Regions from separate parts of the Rhodococcus opacus B4 genome, predicted to be linked through region 2. Evidence: riboswitches for the same ligand, from Rfam matches in the RefSeq annotation. Region 2 holds a riboswitch; the other holds the start of a gene.
The links. Region 2 has a riboswitch for glycine ahead of gcvP (aminomethyl-transferring glycine dehydrogenase). Riboswitches for the same ligand answer to the same signal wherever they lie in the genome.
Positions count from the first base shown of each region.

Region 1: another riboswitch for glycine. It lies ahead of ROP_RS13165 (DUF5058 family protein); the one in region 2 lies ahead of gcvP (aminomethyl-transferring glycine dehydrogenase).

Region 1 covers NC_012522.1:2,835,403-2,851,074, forward strand. The annotation lists gene ROP_RS13105 (SDR family NAD(P)-dependent oxidoreductase) at 1-189, opposite strand, end outside; gene ROP_RS13110 (YciI family protein) at 186-494, opposite strand; gene ROP_RS13115 (FAD-dependent oxidoreductase) at 496-2,229, opposite strand; gene ROP_RS13120 (IclR family transcriptional regulator) at 2,400-3,161, opposite strand; gene ROP_RS13125 (MFS transporter) at 3,180-4,535, opposite strand; gene ROP_RS13130 (hypothetical protein) at 4,720-5,991, opposite strand; gene ROP_RS13135 (TetR/AcrR family transcriptional regulator) at 6,157-6,804, opposite strand; gene ROP_RS13140 (SDR family oxidoreductase) at 6,881-7,774, shown strand; gene ROP_RS13145 (flavin-containing monooxygenase) at 7,804-9,309, shown strand; gene ROP_RS13150 (MFS transporter) at 9,453-10,799, shown strand; gene ROP_RS13155 (amidohydrolase) at 10,869-12,092, opposite strand; gene ROP_RS13160 (hypothetical protein) at 12,144-12,878, opposite strand; gene ROP_RS13165 (DUF5058 family protein) at 12,907-13,599, opposite strand; glycine riboswitch at 13,723-13,823, opposite strand; glycine riboswitch at 13,827-13,918, opposite strand; gene lpdA (dihydrolipoyl dehydrogenase) at 14,118-15,491, opposite strand; gene lipA (lipoyl synthase) at 15,527-15,672, opposite strand, start outside.
Region 2 covers NC_012522.1:654,705-670,376, forward strand. The annotation lists gene ROP_RS03010 (saccharopine dehydrogenase family protein) at 1-293, shown strand, start outside; gene ROP_RS03015 (sulfite exporter TauE/SafE family protein) at 556-1,521, shown strand; gene ROP_RS03020 (malate synthase G) at 1,654-3,834, shown strand; gene ROP_RS03025 (substrate-binding domain-containing protein) at 3,961-5,748, shown strand; gene ROP_RS03030 (metallophosphoesterase) at 5,745-6,899, shown strand; gene gcvP (aminomethyl-transferring glycine dehydrogenase) at 6,942-9,794, opposite strand; glycine riboswitch at 9,970-10,087, opposite strand; gene ROP_RS03040 (MerR family transcriptional regulator) at 10,157-10,777, opposite strand; gene ROP_RS03045 (bifunctional nuclease family protein) at 11,058-11,531, opposite strand; gene ROP_RS03050 (transcriptional regulator FtsR) at 11,675-12,415, opposite strand; gene garA (glycogen accumulation regulator GarA) at 12,412-12,912, opposite strand; gene gcvH (glycine cleavage system protein GcvH) at 13,234-13,638, opposite strand; gene ROP_RS03065 (DUF881 domain-containing protein) at 13,681-14,427, opposite strand; gene ROP_RS03070 (small basic family protein) at 14,435-14,797, opposite strand; gene ROP_RS03075 (DUF881 domain-containing protein) at 14,830-15,672, opposite strand, start outside.

The sequences.
Region 1 (15,672 bases), 2.2 Mb from region 2:
ACTCGCCTCGACGGTGACGTCGACGGCGAGCGGCGTGATCGCCTTCGAATCCCACGGCGCATCCGGAAGTTTCAGGTCGAGCGCCGCGACCTTCGCCCCCTCCCTCGCGAGCATCCGGGCGGTCGCGCCGCCGAGGTCGCCGTTCGCCCCCGTGACGACGGCGACCTTCCCTGCCACTCGACCCGTCATGACTTACCTCCCACTGCTGCGACGGCCCACGGGCCGACAATCGGAATCCACTCGGTGATGTCGTACGACGCGACGTACCCGTGTTTTCGGAACGGATCACCCTCGACGACGTCGACGACGTCCTGCCGGTCCGCGGCGTCGTAGATCATGGCCGCGCCGGGGTCTTCTCCGGCCGCGAACGGTCCGGACCCGAGGATCAGTCCGCGATCCGCGGCCGCCGCCAGGTAGGTCTTGTGTTCGGGTCGGTGCGCGTCCCGGCCGGCCGGGTCGCCGGTGTAGGCGTAGCGGACGAGGTAGAACGGCACGTCAGACCTCTTCCAGGACCGTCGGTGTGGCGGATTCGCTGCGCAGCGACGCGAGGATCTCGGCGTCCCGGCCGATGGTGTATCCGAAGACGAGGGCGGGCCCGATGTTGGCGCCGTAGCCCGGGTATCCGCCGCCGAAGATGCTGACCGCCGCGGAACCGGCCGCGAAGAGTCCCGGGATCGGCTGGTTGTCGTCGTCGAGGACCTGGCTGTGCCGGTCGACGGCGAGGCCGGAATAGGCGCCGAGGTCGCCCATCTCGATCTTCGCCGCGTAGTACGGTCCCTTGTCGAGCGGCTCGAGGTTCGGGTTGGGCTGGTGCTCCATGTCGCCCTTGAAGTGGTGGAACCAGTTGGATCCGCGGTTGAACTTCGGGTCCTCCCCCTTCGCGGCTCCCGCGTTGAACTCGGCCAGGGTCTTCTTCAGCCCGGCGGCGTCGACCCCGATCTTGCGGGCGAGTTCCTCGACCGTGCCGGCCTTGTGGAGGAATCCGGTCTTCTTGAAGTACCCCTGCGGGATGGGCCACGGCTTCGCGTAGCCGATTCCATACTTGTTCATGGCTTTCGAGTCGGCGATGATGTAGCCGAACGTCTCGTCCTGACCGGCGTTCTCCTGGATCATCGCCATGCCGAAGTCGTGGTACGAACTCGACTCGTTGGCGAACCGTTCACCCTTGCGGTTCACGGCGATCAGTCCCGGGAGCCCGAACGCCCGCAGGTGCGGGAAGATCCGTTGCTGTCCGCGCAGGCCGGTGAACACCGTGACCGGCGCCCAGGCGGCCGGTTCGTGGACGTCGGTGTCGACGTGCCCGCCGAGCGGTGCGGCCAGGCGCACGTTGTCGCCGTCGTGCCCGACGGTCGGGGTGAAGTGGTTGTCGCCGTGCGGATCATGACCCCAGTACTCGGCGCGCAGGGCCGCATCCGAGGAGTAGCCGCCGGCCGCGATGACGACACCGAGTCGCGCCTCCACCGTTCCCGCGTGCACGCCCCCGAGTACCGCGCCGGTGACGACGCCATTCTCCGACTGCAGGATCTTCGTCACGGGCGTCCCGGTCCACATCCGGATGCCGAGCTTCGCGGCGGACGAGACCATCCGCACCATGAGCGAATTGCCGTTGGTCCGGTCGAACGAGCGGCGGCAGAGCACCGTCTCGACCCACGTCTTGAGGAGCTTCTTCGACACGTAGGCAAGCGATTTCCACGACTGGTTGGCGTGCAGGAACTGCGCGATGTCGGGTCCGACCTCGGGCATGTACCCGAAAACGGTGTACGTGTCGAGGTAGGGACGCAACCGGAGCCGATTCTCGCCCAAGGTGCGCGCGTCGACGACCTTGCCGGAGATCGCGCGTCCCGACGGCTTCGCGCCCGGTGCGTCCATCTGATAGTCGGGAGCCATTTCCGGATAGACGAATTCGACGTCGGTGTCACGCTCGAGCCAGTCGATCGCCTCGGGGACCTCGTCGAGGAAGGTGTCAACCATCTCGGCCTTGTAGCAATCCTTGGCGAGAGCCCGGATGTAGGTTTCGATCTCCTGACGGGTGTCGCCCTGCGCGACGCCCTGCTTGTTACCCGGCACCCACGCCCAGCCGCCCGAGATGGCGGTGGTGCCGCCGAGCCACTGCGACTTCTCGGCGACGACGACACTGTGGCCCTCGCTCGCAGCCTTGAGCGCGGCAGCCATGCCGGCGGCCCCGGAACCGATGACCAACAGGTCGCATTTGACAGTTTTCGAGCTCATACGTGGACCTTCCCTGGAGAGTCGCCACTCGATCGGAACGTTTGAAAGGTCTGGTGTGCAGTCACTTTCGACTGAACCTTCGTGACCGGTGACGGTGTGTTCGTGCCACCCACTGTGGCCGAGCCGAGACTGGCGTCACAGCCTGACTCCAATGGATGGAAAGGTTTCTGTCAGTGCCGCGATCCGCGCGTTATCGCGCGGGTGATGCCGCGCGACGCCGTCGTCAGCGCCGCCACCACCGACTGCGGGTTCGCCTGGTCGTGCGGGATGACGACAGACAGCGCGGCGATCACCCGTCCTCCGTCGCTGTCCCGCACGGGCACAGCGACTCCCGTCGCGCCGGGGGTGATGAGACCGGCGGCCACCGCGAAATGCTGATGGCGCACCTCGGCGAGGAGACGCCGCATCTGCTCGGGATCGGTGACGGTGGCGTCGGTGTACCGTTCGAGCGGCTCCGACAGCAACTCGTCCTGCACGTCGCGGGAGGCGTGGGCCATCAGGACCAGACCGGACGAGCAGGCGTGCACCGGCAGTCGTCCGGCGATCTTGGTGACGTTGACGACGGAGCCGCGGGTGGAGAGCCGTTCGACGAACAGCACCTCGTTGCCGTCGAGGACGCCCAGCTGAGTGTGCTGTTTGATCGCGGCGTTCACGTCTTCCATGAACGGCATCGCGGCCTCGCGCAGGCTGAGGGTGTGCGAGCCGCGGGAGCCCAGCTCCCACATCCGCACCCCGATGCTGATGCGGGTGTCGTTGCGTTCGAGGAGGCGGTACTTCACGAGTTCGCCGACGATGCGGTGCGCCGTCGCGACGGGGAGGTCGGACCGGCGCGCGATGTCGGACACCGACAGGGACGGTGTGTCCGCGTCGAAGGAGGACAAGACCCTCACGACGCGGGCAGTGACCGATTCTCCTGTCGGTGTCCGTGACATCGCCCCATTGTCCTCCGGCTACTCCCGCGAGGTCGACGGACGCCCGAGTTCGGCCAGCGGCACCCGGTACGTCTCGCGGGCGGTGAAGGCGGCCACGGACGAGATCAGCATGCAGAGCGCCGTGAAGACGGCGACCGGCACCCACGCGTTCACCCCGGTCCCCAGCAGCGCCCAGCCGATCGCCGGGGCGAAACCGGCGATGAGGAAACCGATCTGCGTGCCGACGGCGAACCCGGAATATCGCACGGGCGCAGCGAACATCTCGGTGAAGAAGCTCGGCCACAGGCCGTTCACCATCGAGTAGAACAACGTCATCGTGAGCAGAGCAGCGAGGAAGATCAGCGGAACGGAGCCGACCGAGATGGCCCAGAAGTACCCGAAGATCGTCACGCCGCACCCGAGAGCGCCGGTGATCCACACGGGGCGGCGCCCGACGCGGTCCGACAACTTGGCGAGCAGCGGTATCGCGACGATGGAACCCGCGATCGACGCCGACGACGCCCACAGCATCGTGGTCCGGTCGATGCCGACGTCGGGTCCGGTGGCGTAGGCGAGCCCGAAGACGGTGAACACCGTCTGCCCGACGGCGAACAGCGAGCACAGGGCGATCCGCAGAACGTCCCGCCACTGGGTGGTCACGACGGTGACGACGGGCAGCTTCTGCACTTCCGCGTGCTCACGCGACTCCTCGAACACCGGGGTCTCGTCGAGCTTGGTGCGCACGAAGTAGGCGACCACGAGCATCACGGCGCTGCACCAGAACGGGATTCGCCATCCCCAGCTGTCGAGCTGGTCCTTCGGCAGCGCGGCCACGGGGATGAAGACGAGGGTCGCGAGCACCATCCCGGCGGCGTAACCCGTCATGGTGAAGCTGGTGAAGAAGGCCCGCCGCCCCTCGGGTGAGTGCTCGAGCGTGAGCGTGCTGGCGCCCGCCGCCTCGCCGCCCGCCGAGAATCCCTGCGCGAGGCGGCACAGGACGAGCAGGATCGGGGCGGCGATGCCGATCTGCTCGTACGTGGGCAGGAAGCCGATCGCGAGACTCGACAGGCCCATGATGAGCAGCGTCAGCAACAGAATCTTCTTACGGCCCAGCTTGTCTCCGAAATGGCCCAGCACGATTCCGCCGACCGGCCGGGCCACGTAACCGACGCCGAACGTCGCGAGCGCGGCGACCGTGCCGATCGCGTCGTTGCCGGCCGGGAAGAACGTGTGCCCGAAGACCAGGGCCGCGGCGGATCCGTAGATGAAGAAGTCGTAATACTCGAGCGCGCTGCCGAGGAACGACGCGAGCGCCGCCTTCTTCGGCGTCTTCGCGACGGCGGTGGGGGGCGTCTCGGACGTCGGACTTTCGTGCGTCACGGCGGATACGTTCATCGGCTCTCCTGCGATCGGGCCTGGCGTGGTGGAACTCAACGTGCCAACCGCCGGTACGCGTGCGCAACGTCACATCCATCCATTGGAAAGCCGGCGGTGCTCCGCCCCTCTCGGACGAACGGGACGCTCGTAGCGTCAGATCGAACGAGCGTCCCGTTCGTCCAGGCACCGGCAGCGCCTACGGCTACGCCGGCGACAGCTCCCAGCCGGTGCTCATGTCCCGGGCGAGGTCGGGCACCCGACGCAGCACCCGCTGACTCTCGACGAAGTCGCGGAACGGGATCGCGAGCAGAGCGCGCAATTCGCCCGGGCGGCCCTCGGCGAGGCGCTGGTAGGACGAGGCGATGTCGCTGACGATGTACTGCCAGCGCGGCTCCCGATCGGCCCAGTTGAAGCCGGGCAGCGGTGTCCGGAGACGGTAGTCCGCGCCGTTCACGTCACCCGTCACCGACATCGGCGTCACCCTGCCCGGCGCGCGCGAGCCGGGAACTGAGGGCTGTGCCGCGACGGTGGTGGCGTACGTGAGCGCCCGGCCGATGCCGTGGCGCGCCGCCGCGGTGACGTCCCACTGGTCGGCGATGATCTGATTCTGTTCCCGCGACGCCATCCGGAACAGGGCATCGACGTATCCCCCGGGCGTGCCGGCGAAGATGCCGTTCCAGGCGATCTCGGCATTTTCGTCGAGCAGTCCCGCGGCGGCCATCTCCTCGATTGCGGCCCTGCCCTCGTTCAGGTACGCCTCGTGCATGGGCACCATGTCGAAGTAGATGTGCTTCTGCATCATCAGCAGGCGTTTCTGATACCAGTCCAGGTCTTCGGCGGTCATCGCCGGGCCGAGGGTGGCGAGCATTCTCGGGTCCGAGGGCAGGAGCGTCATCGCCTCGCCGGGCAACCCGCCGGCCGCGGACGCGACGGCGGTGCCGAGCGTGTGGACGGCGTCCACGCCGAGCACCGTCCGGCCGAGGTCGAGGTCCCAGAAACCCGCGGCGAACGAGCCTCCCGCCAGCCCCGCCATGCCCGACCAGTAGAGCTCGGCGCGCTGGAGTTGATAGCGGCCGTAGTTCTCGTACACCCGGTCGACCACCGCCGCGTTGGCGATCAGCCCGGCGTTCGGATCCCACCCAGCGAGGTCGATGCCCGACGCCTCGGATCCTCGAGCCAGCCAATACTGTTGCAGCAGAGCGGAGTACCTGGTCGGCGCGACGCCGTCGGAGCGGGCGGCGGCCAGCGCGGCACCGAGCGGGGCCGAGTCGGTGGGCAGCCGGGGGTCGAGACCGCCGATCGACTCCGCCGCGGCATTCGCGGGCGTGAGGTCGAGGAGGTCCGCGTAGCCGTCTGCGTGCGCGACGTTCGGTGCCGGACCGGCCAACGCGAGGACCCCGAGCAACGCGACGAGCACCCCGCGGATCGTCGTGTTGCGGACCCAAGGTGATTGGCAGTGCACAGCACCGGGCATGTCAGGTATTTAACAACATATATGTGATTGTGTCCGGGGTTTGCCGAGATTCACCCCCACGTGAGTGCTGAAGAGTCCCCCGGCACGCAATGCGACTCACGTCAGGGGTTTGCCGAGATTCACCCCCACGTGAGTGCTGAAGAGTCCCCCGGCACGCAACGCCACTCACGTGGGGCCGAGTTCACCCAGGACGGCAGAGAGGATGATGTGCGCGCTGGCGATGACCGTCTCGATCGGCTGAGGGTTCTCCGACAGCACCCATTGCTGGGCGATCATCAACACCGCTCCGACCAGGCCGGTCGCGAGGGTGCGGAGGTGGAAGTCAGGGAACGCGGCACGGTCGACGGCCGGACCGATGACGACGAGCACGGCGTCCACGAACGACCGCGTGACGCGGCGGTAGGCGTTGTCGACCTCCGGGCCGACGCCGAGGACCTCCTGGAACGCAATCCGTGAAATCCGCGGGTCGTCCGCGACGGACCGAAAGAACGCGGTCAGCGCCCCACGGACCCGGGCGTCCAGATCGGCGCCCCCCTCCACCGCGCCGCGCAGGACGCTGTCCCGGAGACTGTCGGTCACGCTCGCGTACGCCGCCAGCAGCAGGGCCTCACTGTCGTCGAACGACTCGTAGAAATAGCGCTTGGTGAGCCCGGCGGTCGCGCAGATCTTCCCGACCGTCGCGGACCGGTATCCGCTGGTCCCGAACACCTCGACGGCGGCGTCGACGAGGCGCGCGCGCCGTTCTTCCTGACGCTGGCGAGGGCCCGCACCGCGGTAGGTGCGGCCCGTCTCGTCGAGCCTGGGCGAACTCACTCCCCAATATTGACACCGCACAGTTCCAGATACAAACTGACACTGTCCGGTGCCAGATCACACGCCAGGAGATCCCATGCCCACGCTCAGGAACAAAGTCGCACTCGTCACCGGCGCCGCGCGGGGCATCGGAGCCGCAACGTCCCGCGCACTCGCCCGCAAGGGCGTCAAACTGATCCTGATCGATCTGGACGCCGGACCGCTGAAGGCCCTCGCCGCCGAACTCGGTGCCGACGTCGCGCTCGACGTGGCCGCCGACGTCTGCGACCTGGCCGCCGTGCAGAAGGCCGTCGACGCCGGAGTCGCGAAGTTCGGCGGCATCGACCTCGTTGTCGCGAACGCCGGCATCGCCAGTTACGGCTCGGTGATGCAGGTCGATCCGGCCACGTTCAAGCGGGTCATCGACATCAACATCCTCGGCGTCTTCCACACCGTCCGAGCCGCGCTACCGTCCGTGATCGAGCGCAAGGGCTACATCCTGGTCGTCTCGTCGCTCGCCGCATTCGCGCCCGCACCCGGACTGGCCGCGTACAACACGAGCAAGGCCGGCATCGAGCATTTCGCCAACACCCTTCGTCTCGAAGTCGCGCACCACGGCGTCGCCGTGGGCTCGGCCCACATGTCGTGGATCGACACACCGCTCGTTCAGGATGCAAAAGCCGACCTCACCGCATTCAACCAACTTCTCGCCGTCCTGCCGGGACCGCTCGGCAAGACGACGTCGGTGGACGCATGCGTCGACGCGTTCGTCGACGCCCTTGCCGGGCGTAAGCGCCGCGTCTACGTGCCGCGGTGGGTCGAGCTCGTCAGCTGGCTGAAAGCGGTGGTGACGTCGCCAATCGGGGATCGCAGCCTGCTGCCACACGTCCCGGAGATCCTGCCGCGGATGGACGAGGAGGTCGCGAAACTCGGACGCTCCACCAGCGCACGTAATGTCGCTCTCGACGACGTCGCCGTAGACCCGAAATAGCCCCCGCCCCACCCAGGGAGAGAGTGTTCATGTCACAGACCGATATCCCCGCCGACACCGCCGGCGCGAAGGCTCCCGTCGAACATCTCGACATGCTGATCATCGGTGCCGGACTGTCCGGGATCGGGGCCGCGTACCACCTGCAGGACAGATTCCCCGGCCGGACGTACGCGATCCTGGAGAGCCGCGAGTCGATCGGCGGAACGTGGGACCTGTTCCGCTACCCCGGCATTCGGTCCGACTCCGACATGTACACCCTCGGCTACCGGTTCCGGCCGTGGGAGAACGACAAGTCGATCGCCGACGGTCCCTCGATCCTCGAGTACGTCAAGGACACGGCGGCCGACCACGGCATCGATCGGAACGTCCGGTTCCGGCATCGGGTGATTCGCGCCGAATGGTCCACCGCCGACGCGCGGTGGACGGTCGACGCCGAGCGCACCGACACCGGCGCGACCGTCCGGTTCACCGCGAACTTCCTGATGTCCTGCAGCGGCTACTACCGCTACGACGAGGGCTACACCCCCGAGTTCCCGGGCATCGACCGGTTCGCCGGGCAGGTCGTGCACCCGCAGAAGTGGCCCGAGGACCTCGACTACGCGGGCAAGCGCGTCGTCATCATCGGGAGCGGGGCCACCGCCGTGACGCTGGCACCGTCGATGGCCGCCGAGGCCGCGCACGTGACCATGCTGCAGCGCTCGCCCACGTACATCATCTCGATGCCGGCCAAGGACAAGCTGGCCAACAAACTGCGACGCCACCTGCCCACGCGGCTCGCCTACGCGCTGACACGGTTGAAGAACGCGTCGGTGGCGACGGCGATCTACCAACTGTGCCGGCGGTACCCGGAGTTCATGAAGGGGCGTATCCGGCAACTGCAGGAGAAGTGGCTGCCGAAGGGCTACGACATCGACACCCACTTCACGCCCCGGTACAACCCGTGGGATCAGCGACTGTGCCTCGTGCCCAACGGGGATCTGTTCCGCTCCATCCGCAACGACGAGGTCTCGATCGTGACCGATCACATCGACACGTTCACCGACACCGGGATCACGCTGAAGTCCGGCGACGAGTTACGTGCCGACGTCGTCGTCACCGCAACGGGTTTGAACCTGCTCGCGTTCGGCGGGATGACACTCGCCGTCGACGGCCACGACATCGACCTCACCGAGACCATGGCGTACAAGGGGATGATGCTCAGCGGGGTGCCCAACTTCGCGTTCGTCCTCGGCTACACCAACGCATCCTGGACGCTCAAGGCCGACCTGGTGTGCGAATACGTCTGCCGCCTGCTCGCGCACATGGACGCAAACGGATTCGCGCAGTGCGCCCCGGAGCGGGACAGCGCGGTCGAGGAGGAGCCGTTCCTCGACTTCGCCGCCGGCTACGTGCTGCGGTCGGTGGAGTCGTTCCCCAAGCAGGGGTCGAAAGCACCGTGGCGCCTGCGGATGAACTACTTCCGCGACCTGGTGGCACTGCGGCACGGCAAGGTCGTCGACGACGCTATGCGCTTCGCACCCGTGAGTACTTGTTAACCGCCGGCGGTTAACAAGTACTCACGGGGCGGAGCCATTCCGACATTCGGAATCGGAGTTGGAAACGGGCGGCCTGTCCGCCACGGTAGGTGAAGTCGTGAGCCACATCACAGCCCACCTCCGAGGAAGAGCAGGTTCCGCGCATGCAATTAGACCTACGCGAACGCATCGACAACAGTCCGATGACGCGCTACCAATGGGGCGCCATCGCCATCTGCGGTCTACTCAACGTGCTCGACGGCTTCGACGTCCTCGTCATGGCATTCACCGCGCAGTCGGTGTCGCAGGAGTGGGACCTGTCCGGTTCCGTCGTCGGCCTCCTTCTCAGCGCCGGACTGTTCGGCATGGCCGCGGGGTCGCTGTTCCTGGCGCCGTGGGCAGACACCATCGGTCGCCGCGCCATGATCCTGCTGTGCCTGGCGCTGGCGTCGTCGGGAATGCTGCTGTCGGCGGTCAGCCAGAACGCGATGCAACTCGGCCTGCTCCGCGCTCTCACCGGGGTCGGGATCGGCGGAATCCTCGCCAGCAGCAACGTGATTGCCAGTGAGTACGCGTCGAACCGCTGGCGCGGGCTGGCCGTGAGCCTCAATTCCACCGGGTACGCCGTCGGCGCCACCCTCGGCGGCATCATCGCCGTCGTGCTGCAGAACTCGCTCGGCTGGCGATCGGTGTTCCTGTTCGGTGGCCTGTGCACGGCCGTGATCATCCCCGTCGTCTACGCGCGGCTCCCCGAGTCGATCGACTTCCTGCTCGTCCGTCGCCCGGCCAACGCCCTCGCCCGGATCAACGCGTTCGCGCAGCGGGCCGGTCAGCCGCCCCTCGACGAACTGCCCGCACCGCGCACCGCCGCAACAGCGGACGCCGGATTCGCCGTGCGCGTGCTCCTCTCCCCGGAGCGGCGCCGCAGCACCCTCCTGGTGTGGTTCGCGTTCTTCATGGCGATGTTCGGCTTCTACTTCGTCACCAGTTGGACGCCGAAACTGCTGGTCGAGGCGGGCATGTCCGCGAACCAGGGCGTCACCGGCGGTGTCCTCCTCAACCTCGGCGGCATCTTCGGCGCCACCCTGCTCGGCGCACTGTCGGCACGGTTCGCCCTGAAGCGGGTGCTCATCGCCTACCTGGCAATCGCGGGGGTGCTGCTCGTCGTCTTCGTCCCCGCCACCGCATCGATCGTCATCGCGTTCGGGCTCGGTGCCCTGATCGGCGTGTTCGCCAACGGCTGCATCGCCGGGCTGTACGCGATCACGCCGTCGGTCTACTCCCCGGCAGTCCGGGCCACCGGAGTCGGCTGGGGCATCGGCATCGGTCGCGTCGGCGCCATCGCGTCCCCGATCGTCGCGGGCGCCCTCCTCGACCGGGACTGGTCGCCCACGCAGCTGTACATCCTGGTCGCCGCCTCCTTCGCCCTCGCCGGACTCGCCGTGTCGCGGTTGCGGTTCGAGAAGACCGCCGTGGACGCCACCGCGGACGCACCGCTGACCACCCACTGAGGCGGCTCCGCCGCCCGTGAGTGGTTGACGAGTGCAGAGACTCGTCAACCACTCACGGGCCCGGAGGGCCTAGATCCCGACCTTCGACAGGATTGCCGTCATCGCCGCCCGGACGCCGGTGGACAGGGTGGGCTCCGCGACCGGCGCGAAGAACGGTGAGTGGTTCACCGGCACAGGCTTTCCGCTCTCGAGCGTGTCGGTGGTGTGACCGCCGAACATCCAGAACACCGACGGCACGCCGATCACCTCGGCGAGCAGGCCGAAGTCTTCCGAACCCATCATCGGCGACGACAGTGTGACGTTGTTCTCGCCCAACACCTTCCGCAGCTCGGCGACGAGATCGGCGGTGGCGTCGGGATCGTTGTAGTTGCGCGGGAACGTGTACAGCTCCTCGATCAGGGGCTTCGGTGCCCCGGACGCGTCGGCCTCGGCGTAGATGATGCGGCGCAGCGCGGCGTTGACCTTCTCACGGACCCCGGGGTCGAGGGTGCGCACGTTAATCGTGAACTCGGCCCGGTCCGCGATGATGTTCTCCTTCAGTCCCGCATGGAACGTCGCGACCGTGACGACCGCCGGCTTCAGAGGGTGCACCTCGCGGGACACGATGGTCTGGATGCGGTTGATCATGTTGACGCCCTGGATGATCGGGTCGATCGAATCCTGAGGCTGGGAGCCGTGTGAGCCCTGACCGTAGACGGTGACCTTCAACGAATCGGCCATGGCCATCGCATCGCCACTCGTGACGTGCACGGTGCCGGCCAGCATCGGTCCGACGTGCTGCCCGAAGACGATTTCCGGCTTGGGTGCCCGATCCCACAGGCCATCCTCGATCATCGCCCTGGCGCCTGCAGCCGTTTCCTCGCCCGGTTGGAAGAGGAACACGATCGTTCCGGCCCAGGCCTCACGCGCGCCGGCCAGCAATTCGGCGACGGTGAGCAGGGTGGCGACGTGCGTGTCGTGGCCGCAGCCGTGCATCACGGGCACCTCGGTGCCGTCGTCGAGGTGTCCGGTGGCGGTGCTGGAGTAGTCGACGCCGGTGTCCTCCGCGATCGGCAGCCCATCCGAATCGGCGCGGAACGCCACCGTGGGGCCCTCGCCGTTGGTCAGGACACCGACCACTCCGGTGCCGCCGCAGACGAACGTGTCGATCCCCAGGGCGACGAGGGAACTCTGGATCAGCTCGGCGGTCTTGTGTTCCTGCATCGACAGTTCCGGGTTCGCATGCAGGTGGCGGTAGAGGTCGTGCATCTTCGTCCGCAGCTCGTCGGTGAGCGCGATCGGCAGGTCGGTCATGGAGCCTACTTTCGAATCAGGTGAAGGTGAGGTATTTCCGCGCATCGATTCTTACTCGATGGTCGCGAGACCGGCAGGGCTCTGGTCGTTCTTGTTCCTGAGGAACCAGGCGAGGACCGCCGTCACGATCACCGCGATGGCGGTGGACGACAGCGCGAGGCTCGGCATCGCCGGAACCACGACGAACGTGATGATCGCGGCCACCAGCAGCGCGACCACAGTGGCCCGGGGCTGCTTCATCGACACGATCGCCTGCACGAGGACCGCCCCCAGGACCGAGGGAAGGATGTAGGAACGGGTGACGGTCACGATATCGGCGGGAATCACACTGATCAGCCACGTGCCGAGCAGCCCGACGAACACCGCCAGCGACACGAGGTGCACCATCGCGGCACCGCAGATAGCCAGGACCGCAGCCAGTTCGGCCCGCTTGGTTCCCGGCTTCGCGCCGATGTTCGTCTGCGCGATCAGCGCGGCCGGCAACAGCTTGTTCGCGATGTTGCCGATCATGAACGCCTGGTACATCGCGGCCGGCCCGAGGATGGGAAAATAGGTCAGGGGTTCGACCAGCCAGATGATGAAGAAGGTCCCGGCGACCGCTGCGAACGCGGTCCACAACTGGCCCGCCGTGACGTCCACCTCACCCGAGAACACCAGGTACAGAGGCGCACCGATCGACAGGAGCAACCCGACGATCATCGTGAGGCGACCCCAGCGGGACGTGGTCTTGTCGAATTCGGCGAGTTCACGCGTGCCGGACACTGTTACGGCTTCGTCGGTAGTCATCGAAAGTCCTTTCCGTGCGAGTCGTGAATCAGGAGGTGACCAGGTAGGTGACGGTGAGTGCGACGAGGATCGAAATGCCCAGTCCCCATTCGCGGAGCCAGCTCTTGCCGAACGTGCGGGCGACGAAGAGGCAGATCCCCATCGCGACGGCGGAGGCGGCGAACGCGACGATGTGGTAGCTGGATTTCGTCAGTTCCTGAAAGCCCAGCGAGGCGAACGCGCCGATCAGAGCGGCTGAGGGGACGACCGCCATCAACGCCGGATTCACCGTGCGGATCTTCGCGTCGCCCCGCTTGAGCAGTGGAGTGAGGATGAGCGCGGACAGCATCCACATCACGCCGCCGATGCTCATGGCGAAGAAGGCGACGACGAACACGTTCTGTGTGTAGGTGTCGGCGCCGAGTTTCGCACCCATCGACTCGGCGGCGATGCTGGCCGCGGACACGTCGTACGCGGCGGAGCCGATCAAACCGATGCGGGCCAGAACGGCGGGCGTGCCGAAGAGGGCGAGGAGGGCGATCGCGACGAGACAGACCGCCAGGGACGGTCCGATCGCCGACACGGCCCCGGAGCGGAACGACACCTTCATGTCTTCCGGCGACATGTCCGCGACGGGTGCCACCTTGCGAACCGCGGTCATGTAGATCGCCGACTGCACGACGATGACGACGAAGATGCCGGCAACGGCCACCCAGAGAACAGGCGAGTTGGCGACAGCCATGATGTTCGTGGATGTCCCACTAGCAGTCACATTCATGGATCTCCCAGGGAGAGTGAGCAACCGGTGAGCCGATTGCTCGAGCGATGTGAGGGTGATCCGGTGGATCGCCTCGGCTGACACCCGCTCTGTTCCGTAACCTGAGAGTTTGGAGACACACTCGTGCGAGTGGTCATCGTGCCCCGTCGGTGAGCGTGCCGTTACAGGCGACACGCTGCTCTCCAGAGTTCCCGACCCTGACTGTCCTGGTGCCTGAGAGTTTGTGGGTACTTGCTCCTTCGGCGCCCGGGACGCGGTCCCGGAACTCTCCAGCCAGGTTCATAGGGAGAAACCATCGAGATGGTTCCGAATCGAACTGACTCGGGACGTACTGTTCCGCAGACGTGTTACGAAACGATGACCGAACCGTTCCGAAGTGTAAACACAGTCAGTTGATGAATCCCATACTGCGCGTTCGCATGCCGAACACCTCATGTGAGTGGCAAAGCGTGCGCAAGCACACTTTGCCACTCACATGGGGGTCAGCCGTGGACGTGGAGCGGTTTGCCGGCCACCGCCATCAGCGCCTCCCCGAGTGCCTCGCCCTGGGTGGGGTGGGCGTGCACGTATTTCGCCGCCTGGGCGGCGTCGACCTCGAAGTTGTACAGCAGCTGCGCCTCACCGATCAGCTCGCCGACGCGGTCGCCGACCATGTGCACACCGACCACGACACCGTCCGGCGCGACCACCAGCTTGACCGCCCCCGACGTCTTGAGGATCTGACTCTTGCCGTTGCCGGCGAGATCGTGGACGACCGTCCGGATCTCGTCGCCGAACTTCTCCCGCGCCGCGGTCTCGGTCAACCCGACCGACGCGACCTCCGGGTGGGAGTACGTGACGCGGGGGATGCCGGTCTCGTCGATGACGTCCGGACGGAGCCCAGCGATTTCCTCCGCCACGAAGATGCCCTGCTGGAAGCCGCGGTGCGCGAGCTGGAGGCCGGGCACGATGTCGCCGACCGCGTAGACGTTCGGCACCGTGGTGCGCAGTCGGTCGCTGGTGACCACGAATCCCCGATCGAGGACCACTCCGGTCTCCTCGTAACCCATCGAGGAGGTGTTCGGACCACGACCGACCGCGACCAGTACGACGTCGGCATCGAGCACGTCGCCGGAGTCGAGGGTGACGGACACCGAGTTGTCGTCCTGCGTCACGTCGGTCACCCGCACGCCTGTCTTCGCGGCGATCTTGCGACGACGGAACGCCCGCTCGAGATACTTGGACACCGTCTCGTCCTCGTTCGGCACCAGCCTGGACATCGCCTCGACGATCGTGACCGACGTACCGAACGACGCCCACACACTGGCGAATTCGACGCCGATGACGCCCCCGCCGAGGATGATCGCCTTCTTCGGGACCGACGGCAGCACCAACGCCTCGTCACTGGTGACGACCCTGCCGCCGATGCTGATGCCCGGCAGCGTCTTCGGTGACGAGCCCGTCGCCAGGACGACGGCGGCGCCGGTGATCAGCTCGCCGTCCACCTCGACACCGTTGGGCCCGACCAGCCGTCCACGGCCGTTGACGACGGTGATGCCGTACGAGTCGACGAGGCCCTGCAGCCCCTTGTGCAGCCGGGTGATGATCGTGTTCTGGTAGCTCAGCACTTTCTCGAGGTCGACCCCGCCGAACGTGACGTCGACACCGAACTGCGAAGCCGTGCGGGCGCTGTCGGCGACCTCGGCGGAATGCAGCAGCGCCTTGGTCGGAATGCACCCCTGGTGCAGGCACGTGCCGCCGAGTTCGTTCTCTTCGATCAGAATGACCGATCGGCCCAGTTCGGCCGAGCGGATCGCGGCCGCATAGCCGCCGGAACCGCCGCCGAGGATGACGACATCTGCAGTTCGGTGGGACATGGGAACTCCTTGCTGGAACGGAAAGGGAATCGACATCAGTGCGCGGAGGTCGCGGCGACGGCTTCGGCGTGCAGGCGGCCCGCCCGATAGGAGGAACGCACGAGCGGACCGGACAGGACACCGAGGAATCCGATCTCGCGGGCGATCCCGTCGAGCATCACGAACTCCGCGGGTTTCGCCC
Region 2 (15,672 bases):
CCTCACCGGGCGACGGTCCCAGTGAGGAGGCACAACGCAACGGCCACTTCACCGTCGACCTGTACACGACCACCACCACGGGCGCGCACTACACGTCGCGGGTGAAGGCGAAAGGCGACCCCGGCTACCGCGCCACCGCGGTGATGCTCGGCGAATCCGCGTTGAGTCTGGTGCTCGGCGGCGACGCGCTGCCGGACGCGGCAGGCGTTCTCACCCCGGCGACGGCACTCGGCGACGTGCTGGTTGCACGGCTGCGCGACGCGGGTATGGAGATCTCTGCGCGAAAACTGTGAGCGGTTGGGCGCGTGTGAAGGTGACACGCGCCCACTCCTGCCGCTAATGTCGATCCTTGTGCGCGGACGGCCGTGCACATGACGAGAGATTCGGGAGTTCGAGTGAACGGCACGAGCGCGCAGGCAGGCCCCGCGGCCTCGCTCGCCCTCATGCCCTTCTGGCCCTCCCGCCGAGGCCATGCCTTCGACCAGGGATGTTGCTGACCAGCCTGCTCGCTGGTCTTTGCTGCCCTGACGGTTCGCTCTCTCGGTCGGAGTCTCGATGTTCAAGCTCTTGATTTTCACGCTGGTCGGCGTGGGTGCCCAGCTGGTCGACGGCGCTCTCGGCATGGCGTTCGGCGTGACTGCGACCACCCTGCTCGTGTTCAGCGGCGTCGGGCCTGCCCACGCCAGCGCAGCGGTCCACTTCGCCGAGGTCGGCACCACGCTCGCCTCCGGCGCGTCGCACTGGCGGTTCCGCAACATCGACTGGCCGCTCGTCCTCCGCCTGGGCGTCCCCGGCGCGATCGGCGCGTTCCTCGGCGCGACGGTGCTGTCGCAGTTGTCGACGGCCGCCGCCGTCCCCGTGACGTCCACGATCCTGCTCGCGATCGGCGTCTACGTCCTCCTCCGCTTCTCGATCCGCCCGCCCGCCGTCAACGACGCCCGGACGTCGCCGCACACGGCGAAGTTCCTCTCGCCACTCGGACTGTTCGGCGGATTCATCGACGCGAGCGGTGGCGGCGGCTGGGGGCCGATCACCACCAGCACGCTGCTGTCGCGGGGAAAGACCGCACCCCGCACGGTCATCGGCTCGGTCAGTGCGTCGGAGTTCCTGGTGTCCGCCGCGGCCAGCATCGGATTCATCTTCGGGCTCGGCAGCGACTTCTTCGACAACATCCCCATCATCGCGGGTCTGGCACTCGGCGGAATCATCGCCGCACCGGTCGCCGCGTGGCTCGTCAGCCGGGTGCCCGCCACTCTTCTCGGCACCGGTGTCGGCGGCATCATCATCATCACCAACGCGCAGAAGCTGTTCAAGACGTTCGAGGTGACCGGCGTCGTCGCCACCCTCGGCTACATTGCCCTCGTCGCGGTCTGGGCCGGACTGCTCGTCGTCGCCTGGCGCCGCTCGCGTCTCAGCGCCGCGGAGGCCGCGGGCGATCTGCACCGGATCGACACCGAGATCGACACCCCCAGCGAGCCGGAAACACAGTCCCTGGAGCCGTCCACCGGCGAGAAGGCCTGAGTTCTCCTCACACCTCCGCCCGGATCGAGAAGCCGCCGGACAACCGCCACACCGCATCCTTACCAGCGGGTAACATTGGTCGCGGTTCATGGCACCCGTCCGGTGCTCCGATAGCGGAAGGTGAGTCATTTCATGACTGAGCGTGTTGAGGTCGGCGGTCTGCAGGTCGCGAAGGTGCTCTACGACTTCGTGAACGAGGAGGCGTTGCCGGGGACCGGGATCGACGTCGACGGTTTCTGGTCGGGTGCGGTGAAGGTGATCGAGGACCTGGCCCCGAGGAACCGGTCGCTGCTCGCGGTGCGCGACGATCTGCAGGCGCGGATCGACACCTGGCACCGCGACCACACCGGCACCCCCGATCCGGCGGAGTACCGGCAGTTCCTGACCTCGATCGGGTATTTGGTGCCGGAGCCGGGCCCGTTCGCGGTGTCCACGGCGAACGTGGATGCGGAGATCACCTCCACCGCCGGCCCGCAGCTGGTGGTCCCGGTCCTCAACGCCCGCTTCGCGCTGAACGCCGCCAACGCCCGCTGGGGGTCGCTGTACGACGCCCTGTACGGCACCAACGCCATCGGCGTGGACGGCGGCGCCGAGCCGGGCGACTCCTACAACCGGGTCCGCGGCGACAGGGTCATCGCCTGGGCCCGCAATTTCCTCGACACCGCCGCCCCCCTGCGGTCGGGTTCGCACGCCGACGCCGCCCGCTACACCGTCGACGGCGGCGCCCTGGCCGTGGCACTGGCCGACGGCACCAGCACCGGACTGGCCGACCCGGGTAAGTTCGTCGGCTACCTCGGCGACCCGGCCGCCCCGTCGTCGGTGCTGCTGCGCAACCACGGGTTGCACGCCGAAATCCAGATCGACCCGACCTCCCCGATCGGTCAGACGGATGCGGCCGGCGTCCAGGATGTGGTGCTCGAGTCCGCGGTCACCACCATCATGGACTTCGAGGACTCCGTCGCCGCCGTCGACGCCGACGACAAGGTGATCGGCTACCGCAACTGGCTCGGGTTGAACCGCGGTGATCTGACCGAGGAGCTGACCAAGGGCGGGCAGGCGTTCACCCGCCGCCTCAACCCGGACCGCACCTACACCGCCCCCGACGGGGGCGAGCTCACCCTGCACGGGCGGTCGCTGCTGTTCGTCCGCAACGTCGGGCACCTGATGAGCACCCCGGCGATCCTGCACCCGGACGGCACCGAAATCCCGGAGGGCATCCTCGACGCCCTCCTCACCTCGCTGTGCGCGATCCACGGGCTGTCCCGGTCCGAGCAGACCGGGCCGTTGGACAACTCCCGCACCGGGTCGATCTACATCGTCAAACCCAAACAGCACGGCCCCGACGAGGTCGCGTTCACCACCGACCTGTTCGGTCGCGTCGAACAGGTCCTGAACCTGCCCGCGAACACGATCAAGGTCGGGATCATGGACGAGGAACGGCGCACCACCGTCAACCTCGCCGCCTGCATCCACGAAGCCAGGGAGCGGGTGGTGTTCATCAACACCGGGTTCCTCGACCGCACCGGCGACGAGATCCACACCTCGATGGAGGCCGGGCCGATGATCCGCAAGGCCGAGATGAAACAGCAGACCTGGATCAGCGCCTACGAGGACTGGAACGTCGATATCGGCCTGGCCTGCGGGCTGCAGGGGCGGGCGCAGATCGGCAAGGGCATGTGGGCGATGACCGAACTGATGGCCGAGATGCTCGAGCAGAAGATCGGCCACCCCAAGGCCGGCGCGAACACCGCCTGGGTGCCGTCCCCGACCGGGGCCACCCTGCACGCCACCCACTACCACCAGGTCGACGTGTTCGCCGTCCAGGACGAACTGAAGGGCACCCGGCGGGCCGGTCTCGACCAAATTTTGACGATCCCCCTGGCCCCGGACACCGACTGGACCGAGGAACAGAAGCAGGAGGAACTCGACAACAACTGCCAGTCCATCCTCGGGTACGTGGTCCGGTGGATCGACGCCGGTGTCGGCTGCTCGAAGGTCCCCGACATCCACGACGTCGCGCTGATGGAGGACCGGGCGACCCTGCGGATCTCCTCGCAGTTGCTGGCGAACTGGATCCGGCACGGGGTGGTCACCGCCGAGCAGGTCGTGGCCTCGCTGCAGCGGATGGCGCCGGTGGTGGACCGGCAGAACCAGGGCGACCCCACCTATCGGCCGCTGGCCCCGGACTTCGACACCAACATCGCGTTCCAGGCCGCGAAGGAACTGATCCTCGACGGCACCACACAGCCCTCGGGTTACACCGAGCCGATCCTGCACCGCCGCCGCCGCGAATACAAAGCCGCCAACGCCTGACCCCCACGTGAGTGGCGAAGCGTCCCCCGGGACACTTCGCCACTCACGTGTCAGGGGGCTCGACGCCGCGCATCACTACACTGCGAGGGTCAACGTCGAACTCGTCGGACAGGGGCTGGAAAGCACGTGGGGCAGCATCGCGGCGAATCGCGCGCCAGGGGTATCAGCAAGGGGCCTTTGATCGTGCTCGGTCTCGTCGTCGTGCTCGTGCTCGGCGTGCTGGGCTGGTTCCAACTGCGTGACCGGATCAACGATCAGGGAGCCGCGGCCGCCGGCGCCTGCGTCGAAGGCGAATCGGTGCTCGCGGTCGCGGCGGATCCCGACATCGCACCCCAGCTGCAGACTCTCGCCGACCACTACGCGGAGACTGCGCCGGTGATACGCGATCAGTGCGTGTCCGTGACGGTCACTGCCGTCGCGTCCGACACCGTGCGCGACGCCCTGGCCGCGGGCCCCGACGGCCCGTGGGACGCAGCGGCATTCGGACCCCGCCCCGCGCTGTGGATTCCGTCCAGCTCGCATTCCGTCAAGCAGCTGTCGGCGACCGGTGTCATCAGCGGTGAGGCACGTCCGCTGGCGAGCAGCCCGGTGGTCCTCGCCGTCCGGACGGCGTTCGCGAACGCGCCGGGCACGGCGGCGCTCGACTGGAAGGACTTGCCGTCCCTGCAGTCGGGCCGCGACGCCCTCGCGACTCTCGGTCTGCCAGGCTGGGGCGGCCTGGGCCTGGCGCTCCCCGTCGGCCCCGGCGCCGAGAGCACCGAGATGGCCGTCGAAGCGGTCGCTGCCGCCGTCACCGGAAGCAGCACCGGTCCGGTGACGGAAGAGCAGGCGCGGTCCGTTCCGGTCACGTCGGCACTCACCGACCTGGCGCTCGGCTACGAGGCTTCGACCGGGGCGAAACCCGCGACGACGCGGGAGGCGCTCACCGCGCTCGCCGAGCAGGGCGACCCCGCCACCTCCGCCATCCATGCGGTCGCGACCACCGAACAGCAGGTCTATCAGGCCCTGCGCGACGCACCCGGAGCAGATATCACCACATCGATGCCGAAAGGCCCGACACCCGTGGCAGATCACCCGGCAGCCGTCCTGGCGGGCCCGGCCGTCGACGAGACGCAGAGCCGCGCCGCCGCGCAGTTCGCGGAATTCGTCCGTCGACCCGAACAGGCGCAGGTCCTGGCCGACGCCGGTTTCCGGGTCGAGGGACTCGCCCGCCCGGACGACACCACGCTGGCCTTTCCCGGTGTCGAGTCCGCCCTGGTTCCCGCGGACGCGGCCGCTGCGGCCGAGCTGATGCAGGTGATCCGGAATCCGATCTCGCCGCGCACGTCCACCATCCTGCTCGACGTCTCCAGTTCGATGGGTGAACGCGAGGGGACGTCGACGCGACTGGCGAACACGACGATGGCGCTGGCCGCCCATGTGGATCAGTCTCCGGATTCGTCGAACCTCGGATTGTGGGAGTACAGCACCACCCTCGACGGGTCCAGGCCGTACACGACCGTCGTCGCCACCGGGCCCCTGTCGGCGGGCGGTTTCACCGAGGGCACCCGCAGGCAGGCCTTGGACGCCCGGCTCGCCAGGGCGACGTCCGCCACCGGATCCTCGACGTACACCTCGCTCGAGGCCGCCTACAAGAGTGCCGTCGACGGATACACACCGGGCCGCACCAATTCGGTTCTGCTCGTCACCGACGGCGCCAACGACGACTCCGTGTCGCGTGCGGAGCTGCTGTCTGCCATCGCCGCGTCCTCGAGTATGTCGAAGCCGGTCCGCATCGACGTGGTGACGATCGGCGAGAATCCCGACCTCAACACATTGCAGGCACTCGCCGATCGCACCGGCGGCTCGTTGGAGAAGGTCACGACTTCGGACGGAGCGGCCTTGCCGACCGCGATCAGCAAGCTGCTGTCGTGACGAGACTCCTGGTCTTCGCGGTCTTCCTCGCGCTCGTCACCTGGTGGCTTCACCGTCGGCTCGTCCGGGCCACCGGATTGGGCCGCCCCTGGTCGGTGATCGTCGACCTGGCCCTCGTCGCCTTGTGGGTGCTCGCCGTCATCGGCGTGGGCAGCGGCGAAGCCTTCGACCCCGGATGGGCGCGACCACCGGGGTGGGCGGGCTGGGTGTGGCTCGGCGCGATGTTCTATCTGGTGCTCGGACTTCTCCTGGTCGCCGTGGTGTCGCTGCTCACCCGGCTGTTCGCCCGCGTGCGCGGCGGAGGGCACGACGAACAGGTCGATCTGTCGCGTCGGCGAGGTCTGCGCATCGCCACCGCGGTCGTGGTGGTGGGTGCCGTCGGCGCCGCCGGCTACGGGGTTCGGGAGGCCGCTCGTCCACGGATCGTGCGGGTTCGGGTACCGCTGCAGCGCCTCCCCGCCGAGTTCGAGGGTGTGCGCGTGGCGCTCGTCTCCGACCTGCACGTCGGCCCGGCGCGAGGAGTCGACTTCACGCGCCGGGTGGTCGATCTCGTGAACGCGGAGCGGCCGGATCTCGTCGCGATCGCGGGCGATCTGGTCGACGGGACCGTCGCGAAGGTCGCGCCCGACCTACAGCCGCTCGGCGACCTCGAGGCCCCGCTCGGGGTGTTCGGGGTCAGCGGCAACCACGAGTTCTACGCCGACGACGGTGGCCGCTGGCTGGATGTGTGGGACCGACTGGGCATCAGGACGCTGCGCAACGAGCACGCGACCCTCACCCGGGGCGGCGCCGCCATCGACATCGCGGGCATCCACGACTATTCGTCGCCGGCGCCGTACGAGCCGGACCTCCCTGCCGCACTCGCGGGGCGCGATCCGTCGACATTCGTGGTGCTGCTCGCCCACGAACCGCGGCAGGCCCTGGAAGCCTCGGATCTCGGTGTGGACCTGCAACTGTCGGGGCACACGCACGGCGGCCAGATGTGGCCGCTGGGTTATCTGGTGCCGCTGCAGCAGCCGTCGGTGACGGGACTCGACCGCATCGGCAACACCGTCCTCTACACGACCCGCGGCGTCGGCGCGTGGGGTCCGCCCGTGCGGGTGGGCGCCCCACCGGAGATCACGATCCTCGAACTGGTGCGCGCGGACTGACCGCGAAGGCCCGTCCCGCCGAAGCGGGACGGGCCTTTCGTGTCAGGCGCCTTCGAACGCGGAGATCGGCGGGCAGGAGCACACGAGGTTGCGGTCGCCGTGCGCGCCGTCGATGCGCCGCACCGCGGGCCACACCTTCGGCCGGGCCTTGCCGCGGGGGAACACCGCGGTCTCGCGGGTGTAGGGGTGGTTCCACTCCGCCGCCAGGCAGCCGGCCGTGTGCGGGGCACCGCGCAGCGGGTTGTCGTCCACCGTCCACTCCCCCGAGCCGACGCGGTCGATCTCGGCACGGATCGCGATCATCGCCTCGCAGAAGGCGTCGATCTCTTCGAGGTTCTCGCTCTCGGTGGGCTCCACCATCAGCGTGCCCGCCACCGGGAAGCTCATCGTCGGAGCGTGAAAACCGTAGTCGGCGAGGCGCTTTGCGACGTCGTCCACGGTCACACCGGTGTCCTTGGTGATCGGCCGGAGGTCGAGGATGCACTCGTGGGCCACCATGCCGCCCTCGCCGGTGTAGAGGACGGGGAAGTACTCGTCCAGGCGGCGTGCGATGTAGTTGGCCGACGCGATCGCGGTCAGGCTGGCGCGGCGCAGTCCGACGGCGCCCATCATCCGGATGTACGCCCACGTGATGGGCAGAATCGACGCGCTGCCGTACGGGGCCGCGGAGATCGGTCCGGCGGTGCCGAGTTCGGGTGCGAGCGGATGTCCGGGCAGGAACGGGGTGAGGTGCGACCGCACGCCGATCGGTCCGACACCGGGGCCGCCGCCGCCGTGCGGGATGCAGAACGTCTTGTGCAGATTGAGGTGGCTGACGTCGCCGCCGAACCGTCCCGGCCGGGCCAGGCCGACCAGGGCGTTGAGGTTGGCGCCGTCGACGTACACCTGGCCGCCCGCGTCGTGGACGGCGGCGCAGATGTCGGCGATCTCATGCTCGTACACCCCGTGGGTGGACGGGTAGGTGATCATGATCGCCGCGAGGCGCTCGGCATGGTCGGCGATCTTCGCCCGCAGGTCGTCGAGGTCCACGTCACCGTTGGGGCGGCACGCGACGACCTCGACGCGCATCCCGGCCATGACCGCCGAGGCGGCGTTGGTGCCGTGGGCGCTCGACGGGATGAGGCAGGTGTCGCGGTGATCGTCGCCGCGGCTGAGGTGGTAGTTGCGGATCGCGAGCAGCCCGGCGTACTCGCCCTGGCTACCGGCGTTCGGCTGCAGGCTGACCGCGTCGTAGCCGGTGACGGCCACCAGCCAGTTCTCGAGGTCCTTGATGATGCGCAGAATTCCCGGCGTGTCCCCTGTGGGCGCGAACGGGTGCAGTCCGGCGAACGCGGGCCAGGTGATCGCTTCCATCTCGGCGGTCGCATTGAGCTTCATCGTGCAGGAGCCCAGCGGGATCATGCTGCGGTCGAGTGCGATGTCCTTGTCGGACAACGCCCGCAGGTAGCGCAGCATCGCCGTCTCGGTACGGTACCGGGTGAACGCCTCGTGCTGCAGGTAGTCGGATCCGCGGAGCTGCGACTCCGGCACGGACGTGCCCGCCTCCCGGGCCACGGGGCCGTCGCCGCCGAATGCTGCCAGCACGCGGGCGACGTCGTCGTCGGTGGTGGCCTCGTCGCAGGCGACGGCGACGTGATCGGCGTCGACGAGCCGCAGGTTGATGCCGGCGTCCTTCGCCTTCGCCACCACGTCGGCCGCCCGCCCGTCGACACGCACGAGAATCGTGTCGAAGAAGTGCTCGTGCACGACGGTGGCCCCGGTCCCCCGGAGTGCGGCCGCCAGAGAGTGTGCCGTGGCAGCCACGCGCAGGGCGATCGCCTTCAGGCCCTCGGCACCGTGGTAGCTGGCGTACATGGCCGCGAGGATCGCGAGGAGCACCTGCGCGGTGCAGATGTTCGACGTCGCCTTCTCACGGCGAATGTGCTGTTCCCGGGTCTGCAGCGCCAGCCGGTAGGCCTTGTCGCCGTCGGCGTCTACGGAGACGCCCACCAGCCGGCCGGGGAGCTGACGTGCATGTTTGGTGTGCACGGCCAGGTATCCGGCGTGCGGGCCACCGAAGCCCATGGGGACACCGAACCGTTGGGTGGTGCCGAAGCAGGCGTCGGCACCGATCTCGCCGGGCGGGGTGAGGAGAGTGAGCGCCAGCAGGTCCGCCCCGACCGCGACCAGTGCGCCGCGCTCGTGGGCTGCCGCGATCACGTCGGTGTAGTCGGCGATGCGGCCGGACGCACCGGGCATCTGTCCGAGGACGCCGAAGAAGTCGCCGTCCGGCAGACCGGCGGACAGGTCGGCCACCACGATCTCGATGCCGAGCGGCTCGGCCCGCGTCTCGACGACGGCCAGCGTCTGCGGGAACAGGTCGGCGTCGACGACGAACCGCGGGGACTTGCTCTTGCTCGCGCGGCGCAGCAGCGTCATCGCCTCGGCGGCGGCGGTGGCCTCGTCGAGCATCGACGAGTTGGCGACCTCCATGCCGGTCAGGTCGGCGACCATCGTCTGGAAGTTGAGGAGGGCTTCGAGGCGGCCCTGGCTGATCTCGGGCTGGTACGGCGTGTACGCGGTGTACCAGGCCGGGTTCTCGATGATGTTCCGAATCAGCACCGGCGGGGTGAGGGTGTCGTAGTAGCCGAGCCCGATCATGGACGTCGCCACGGTGTTCTGCGCGGCGAGCGCCGACAGTTCGGCGAGCGCCTCGTGCTCGGAGACCGGTGCGGGCAGGGCGTCGAGGCCGTCGGCGATGCCGCCCGTGACCCCGTCCAGGATGACGGCGGGAACGGCCTTCGACGCGAGGTCGTCGAGCGAGTCGGCTCCGACCAGTTCGAGAATATGCGCGAGTTCCGCAGCGTTCGGGCCGACATGACGATCGGCGAATGTACGGCTTCCAGCGTCGATCACGACAACTCCCAAGCAGTTCGGAGGATCAGGACACGCCCCGCTCGGCGGAACGTCCCTCCCCCTCTGTCGCCTGCTCGGGTAGAGCGCCTGAGAGATTCGGTACCGTCCGTTCGCGTGCGAAGACGGCCCTTTCCCCGTGGGCGGGTGGGTGCTCCCACCGCTTTCCAGAGACGTCGGAGCCCGCACGGTCCTGTTTGCCTGAGAGATTGACGGGGAGGTGTTGCTCCTTCGGCGCCCGAGCTCCCGCACGCACTATGTGCTTGCAGTGCCCGGAACTCTCCCGCACGGCGTCGACGCACCGCCATTCTATGTCACGGCCGCAGACAGCGGCGCAAGCAGCGCCGCGGTCTGCGGGTTGTGGGCTAGCCCGTCTTGCGGCTCGCGCGGTTCTTACGCCGCGACGCCAGCTCGTCCTCGGGGCTCTGCTCGCTCTCGCCGCCGTCGGCTCGCTCTGCCGGGAAATCGGCGATGGTGCCGGTCAGTTCGCGCATGGCACCGCTGACTGCGATACCGAACACACCCTGCCCGCCCTGGAGCAGGTCGACGACCTCCTCGGCGGACGTGCATTCGTAGACCGTGGTCCCGTCCGAGAAAAGTGTGATCTTGGCCAAGTCCCGCACCCCACGCTTACGGAGGTGGTCGACGGCCACGCGAATGTTCTGCAAGGATATTCCGGTGTCGAGCAGTCGCTTGACGATCTTGAGGACGAGGATGTCCTTGAACGAGTACAGCCGTTGGCTGCCCGACCCCGCCGCGCCCCGAATGGACGGCACCACGAGGGATGTGCGAGCCCAGTAATCGAGCTGGCGGTAGGTGATTCCCGCGATCTGGCAGGCGATGGGGACGCGGTATCCGACGAGGTCGTCGGGCACGGAATCGTCCGGAAAGAGGCCCGGCTGGATCTCCTCGGAGCTGAACTCGGGCTCGGCAACGTTGTCGCCGGGCGCAAGATTCAGCGCATTCTCCTGCGGCCGATCTCCCACTGACTACTCCCTCTCGCATGTTGCACTGAACCCGACGATCAGTGCGCCTGTGACGCGCGTCGCCAGTGTCCACGGCAATCCGCAGCACGTCGAGCGGCGCAAGCGCCACCAGTGACATCGAGCTAGTCCGTACCCTGAACCTACTCAGCGTACGCCCGATACAATCTGCAGGGCAGAAAATCACTGCACCGAACGCTATGACTCCGAGGAGACGGGGTCAACGCAACGCGCCGGAGGAACCTCAACCGTTACTGCGCCGGCGGCCCTTCCGCGGGAGAAACTAGCCGTCGGTGGCCTTGAAATCGTCCGGCGACACGGACTCGAGGAATTCCTTGAACTTCTCGACCTCGTCCTCACGCTCGTCGGGCATGACCAGACCGGCCTCCGTGAGCACCGCTTCCTCGGCGAAGATCGGGACCCCGACGCGCAGTGCGATGGCGATGGAATCGGACGGGCGGGCCGAGACGCGGGTGTTCTGGTCGAACACCAGGTCGGCGTAGAACGTGCCCTCGCGGAGGTCGACGATGCGGACTTCCTTCAGGGTGCGACCGAACGCTTCGATCAGGTTCTTGATCAGGTCGTGGGTCAGCGGCCGCGCCGGCTCGACCCCCTGCTGTTCGAGTGCGATGGCCGTGGCCTCGGTCTGTCCGATCCAGATGGGCAGGTACCGCTCGCCGTCGGTTTCCCGCAGCAGCAGGACAGGTTGATTCTGGGGCTGCTCGACACGAACTCCGATCACGTGCATTTCGCTCATCGCGTCTGCCTCCACCCTGCAATGGTCCGTCCGCGGCACACAATGCCGTACCAGGATTCTATTCGATTCGTGTCTGCTCTTCGACCGTACAGCCGTTCGAGCGCAGCGCCGTTGGGAAGTTCGGGACCGCCGACGAACTCACCTCACCGATCGAGCGCACCTCGGACCGCCGACTTCACCAGGCAGGTGTGCAACGTCAAGGACAACGCGGCCAGTTCGCGCACCATCTCCTCGGCGCGATCACGCGCGCCCGCGTCGCGGCCCTTGGCCACGGGCCCCGCGATCTGCGCGACCAATCCGGCCTCGCGGTCGGCGGCCAGCTTGAACGCCCTCAGGTGCCGCACCTCGAGTCCGAACTCGGACATCGCTCTCGCGGTGCGCGCCAGTGTCACCGCGTCCTCGTCGAAGAACCCGGCGGGCCCGGGAACGACCAGGCCTCCCCGGGTCAGCTCGACGAGGAACTTCTCGTCGATCCCTGCCCGGGAGATCAGATCGTCGCGGCTGATCCGCACCTCACGGTCGGTGCGGAATTCCTCCGGGGAAACCTCACCCGGGGCCACGGTGAGCGCGCGCGGCCGGCGCGGCGACGAATCGCCTGCGCCGACCGTGGCCACGCCTCTGTCGATGGCCTCGAGCTGCTCCTTGATGACCTTCAGCGGCAGATACTGATCGCGCTGCGCCGTCAGGACGTAGCGCAGTCGTTCAGTGTCGGCGATCGAGAAACGCCGATACCCCGAGGGAGTGCGCTGCGGGCTGATGAGACCCTCGGCTTCGAGGAATCGGATCTTCGAGATCGTCACATCAGGAAAATCGGGACGCAGCCGATCCAGCACGGAGCCGATCGACATCCCCGAATGCGCCTGCTGCTGCCGCACCGCGGTCATTGGCTACCCGCACCAGCTGACGTCTCACCGATCTGCGAGCCACCGGCCGTGGTCCGGGGTCCGGTCAGGAAGACCAGCCGGAACTTGCCGATCTGCACCTCGTCGCCGTTCGCGAGGACTGCCGAGTCGACGGGCTCGCGGTTGACGTAGGTACCGTTGAGGCTGCCCACGTCGACCACCTGGAACTCGTCGTCCTCCTGGCGGAATTCCGCATGACGACGGCTGACCGTCACGTCGTCGAGGAAGATGTCGCTGTCGGGATGCCGCCCTGCGGACGTCGTCGGCTGGTCGAGCAGGAAGCGCGACCCTGCGTTCGGTCCACGCTTGACGACGAGCAGAGCAGAGCCCGCGGGCAGTCCCTCCACACCCGACACCGGGGCCTCCGGAGCCTGGGTTGCCGAGGAGTTGTCGAGCTCATTGAGAAAGTCCGCGCGGAAGACCGACGTGGTTTCCGCCGGCGTCTCCCCATAGACCGCGTCGTTGCCGTTCTCGCTCACCGTTTCTCCTCCTAGTTCGATCATCCAGCAAGATTCGCTGGACTACGCAATGCCACTCGGTACTACATAATTCGGTACCCGTGCACATTAACTTCTGTGCAAACTCCCACGATCACATTCAAACTACGGACCTGCGCCCCGACACGGCACATGCGTTCAACATTGACCGTACCCTGCGCACGCCGGTGCGTGTAGTGAGACAGGCCGCCAGTACATTACGAACCGGTATTCCGACAGCGGATTTCCCCGGCAACCCCGTTTTCCGGGCTGTCGGCACCTTCCGAAACTATCCGATTACCGCTTCGCGTGTTCGACGGGAAATTATCCCGCCGTGAGGTCTGCATACCCGGCGGCGTCCAGCATTTCGGCCAGTGCCGCGTCGAGGGCCGCCTCGTCGTCGACGCCGAGTTCCACCAGCCACCCCTGCCCGTAGGGCGCGGAGTTCACGAGTTCCGGGTTGCCGTCCAGATCAGCGTTGGCGGCAACGACTTTCGCCGTCAGCGGGGCGAAGATGTCGGAGACGCTCTTGGTGGACTCCACCTCGCCGAACGATTCGCCCGCCGTCACGTCCTCGTCGACCGCCGGAAGCTGGACGAAGACGACGTCGCCGAGCTGGGACTGCGCGAAGTCGGTGATGCCGACGCGCACCGTCGTGGGCCCCGTCCGCTCGACCCACTCGTGTTCGGCGGTGTACCGACGATCGGCGGGGATTTCGAGCTCACTCACAGTGGCTTCCTTTCGATGGCAATCCGCGGGCGGATGCAAAGATCAATTTCCGGGCTGAGCGTATTGGCGAGGTTTCGCCTCCCGCAAGGCGGAGATCGTGACCTGCTGCGATTGTTCGATCGTCAACTGTCCACCGCTGCGGGCGACCGTGTCGACCACCCCGCCGGGAATGTTCAGGGCCGCCGCCAGAGTCGGCGGATCACCGATGGCGACAACTCCGTAGGGGGCGTTCACCTTGCGGCCGTCCACCGACACGCCGCCTGCCGAGCCGGACACCCAGGAGTCGACGCCGATCCGGATGGGTGGGCCGTCGGCACCCTGGACCTGGATGGCTTCGGCGCCGGCGGCGCGGAGCTCCTGGACGAGGTCGAGCAGGACCTCGGATCCGACCCCCCTGTTGGGGTCGGTGATGCGCATCGTCACTCCGGGGCCGGTGGCCGGTGCGCTCCCGACCTGGATCGACAGGGCCGTCAGCCGGGCCTGCGCCTCGTCGAGCGCCGCCCCGGAACTGCCGCTCTGTTGCAAGGTTGCCAAGGTCTGTTCCAGCGATGCGATCTCCTGCCGCAGGGCCGCCTCCCGCTGATTCAGCGTGTCCAGGACGACCAGCAGATCCGCGGGGCTCGCCGAGTCGAGCGTGTCGCCGGACCCGGTGTTCTTCACCTGCGTCACGATCGCGATTCCCAGCCCGCCGAGAAGGAGCGCGGCCAGCAGCGCGAAGACGACGTGTGAGCGCCGCGACGTCGTGGGTTCGGTGCCGTGCAGTTCGTGTCTGCCCTCGTGCCCGCTCACGTCGCGATCACGCCCCGAACAGACGCCGCCGCAGCGCGGCCGCGTTGCCGAAGATGCGGATGCCGAGCACGACGACGATCGCGGTGGACAGCTGGGTCCCGACACCGAGTTGGTCACCGAGCCACACGATCAGCGCCGCCACGAGGACGTTGAACACGAACGAGACGACGAACACCTTCGAGTCGAAGATCTCGTCGAGGTATGCGCGCAACCCGCCGAACACCGCGTCGAGCGCGGCGACGACGGCGATGGGCAGGTAGGGCTGCACGGCATCGGGCACTTGCGGGCTGAACACCACTCCCAGCACGATTCCCACGATCAGGGCGAGCACCCCGTAGATCGCGGATCCGCCCTTCAGCGCTGCCTTCATTCGTGTGACGCCTCCATCCGACTCCGCCGTTGTCATCGTGTTCCTGCTTCCCGGGCTGCCCGCACTTCCCGCGCCGGGGCGGCGGGCAAGTGGAGATCGTCGGCCTCCGCGACCGCGAATCCGATGCCGTACAACTGCGCCACGCTGGACATCCGCAGGTAGGCGTCGCTCACCACGAATCCGGTCTGCATGGGTCCCTGCGGGCCGATGGCGGAGACCACGTACGGCGAGAACACCGGCTGGTTGTCCACGAGCATCGCGCCTCCCGCCTGCCGGATCGTCACCGACGGGCCGATCCGCACGTCGCCGACCGCGATGGCCTCGGCACCGCCCGCCCACAGCGAGTTGACCACCGACTGCAGGTCGCGATCGAGCACCACCGCCTTCCCCCCGACACTGCGCTGGGACGAGTCGGACAGGTTGGGCTTGGCCGCGGGGTCCGTGAGCGTCACGGTCAGTCCGGGACCGTGCACGGCCTCGACCCCGGCGTCCCCCTCGAGCCCCCGTAGCTCGTCGAGCAGCGCGGCACCGCGAGCGTCCCCGGCCAGCGCGGTGGCCCGGGCGTCGTCGGCCTGCGCCGACAACGTGTCCCGGGTAGCCGCGAGCGCACCGGCCCGGTCCTCCGCGTCCTGCACCTTGCTCAGCAGTTCGGAGCGCACCTGCTCGGTGCCCGGGATGCGTTCGGTGGCCTGCCGGTAGGCGACCGACAGCACCAGGCCCACGAGCAGTGCACCGATCGCGATCCACACCTGCCGGCCGACCCGTGTCTGCCGCGAATGCCCGTGCTCGCGATCCTCTGCCGCACCCTCGTAGCCGGGGTCCAGATGATCGTTCATCAGAGACTGCAGCAGGGACGGCACCGGATTCCTGCGAAC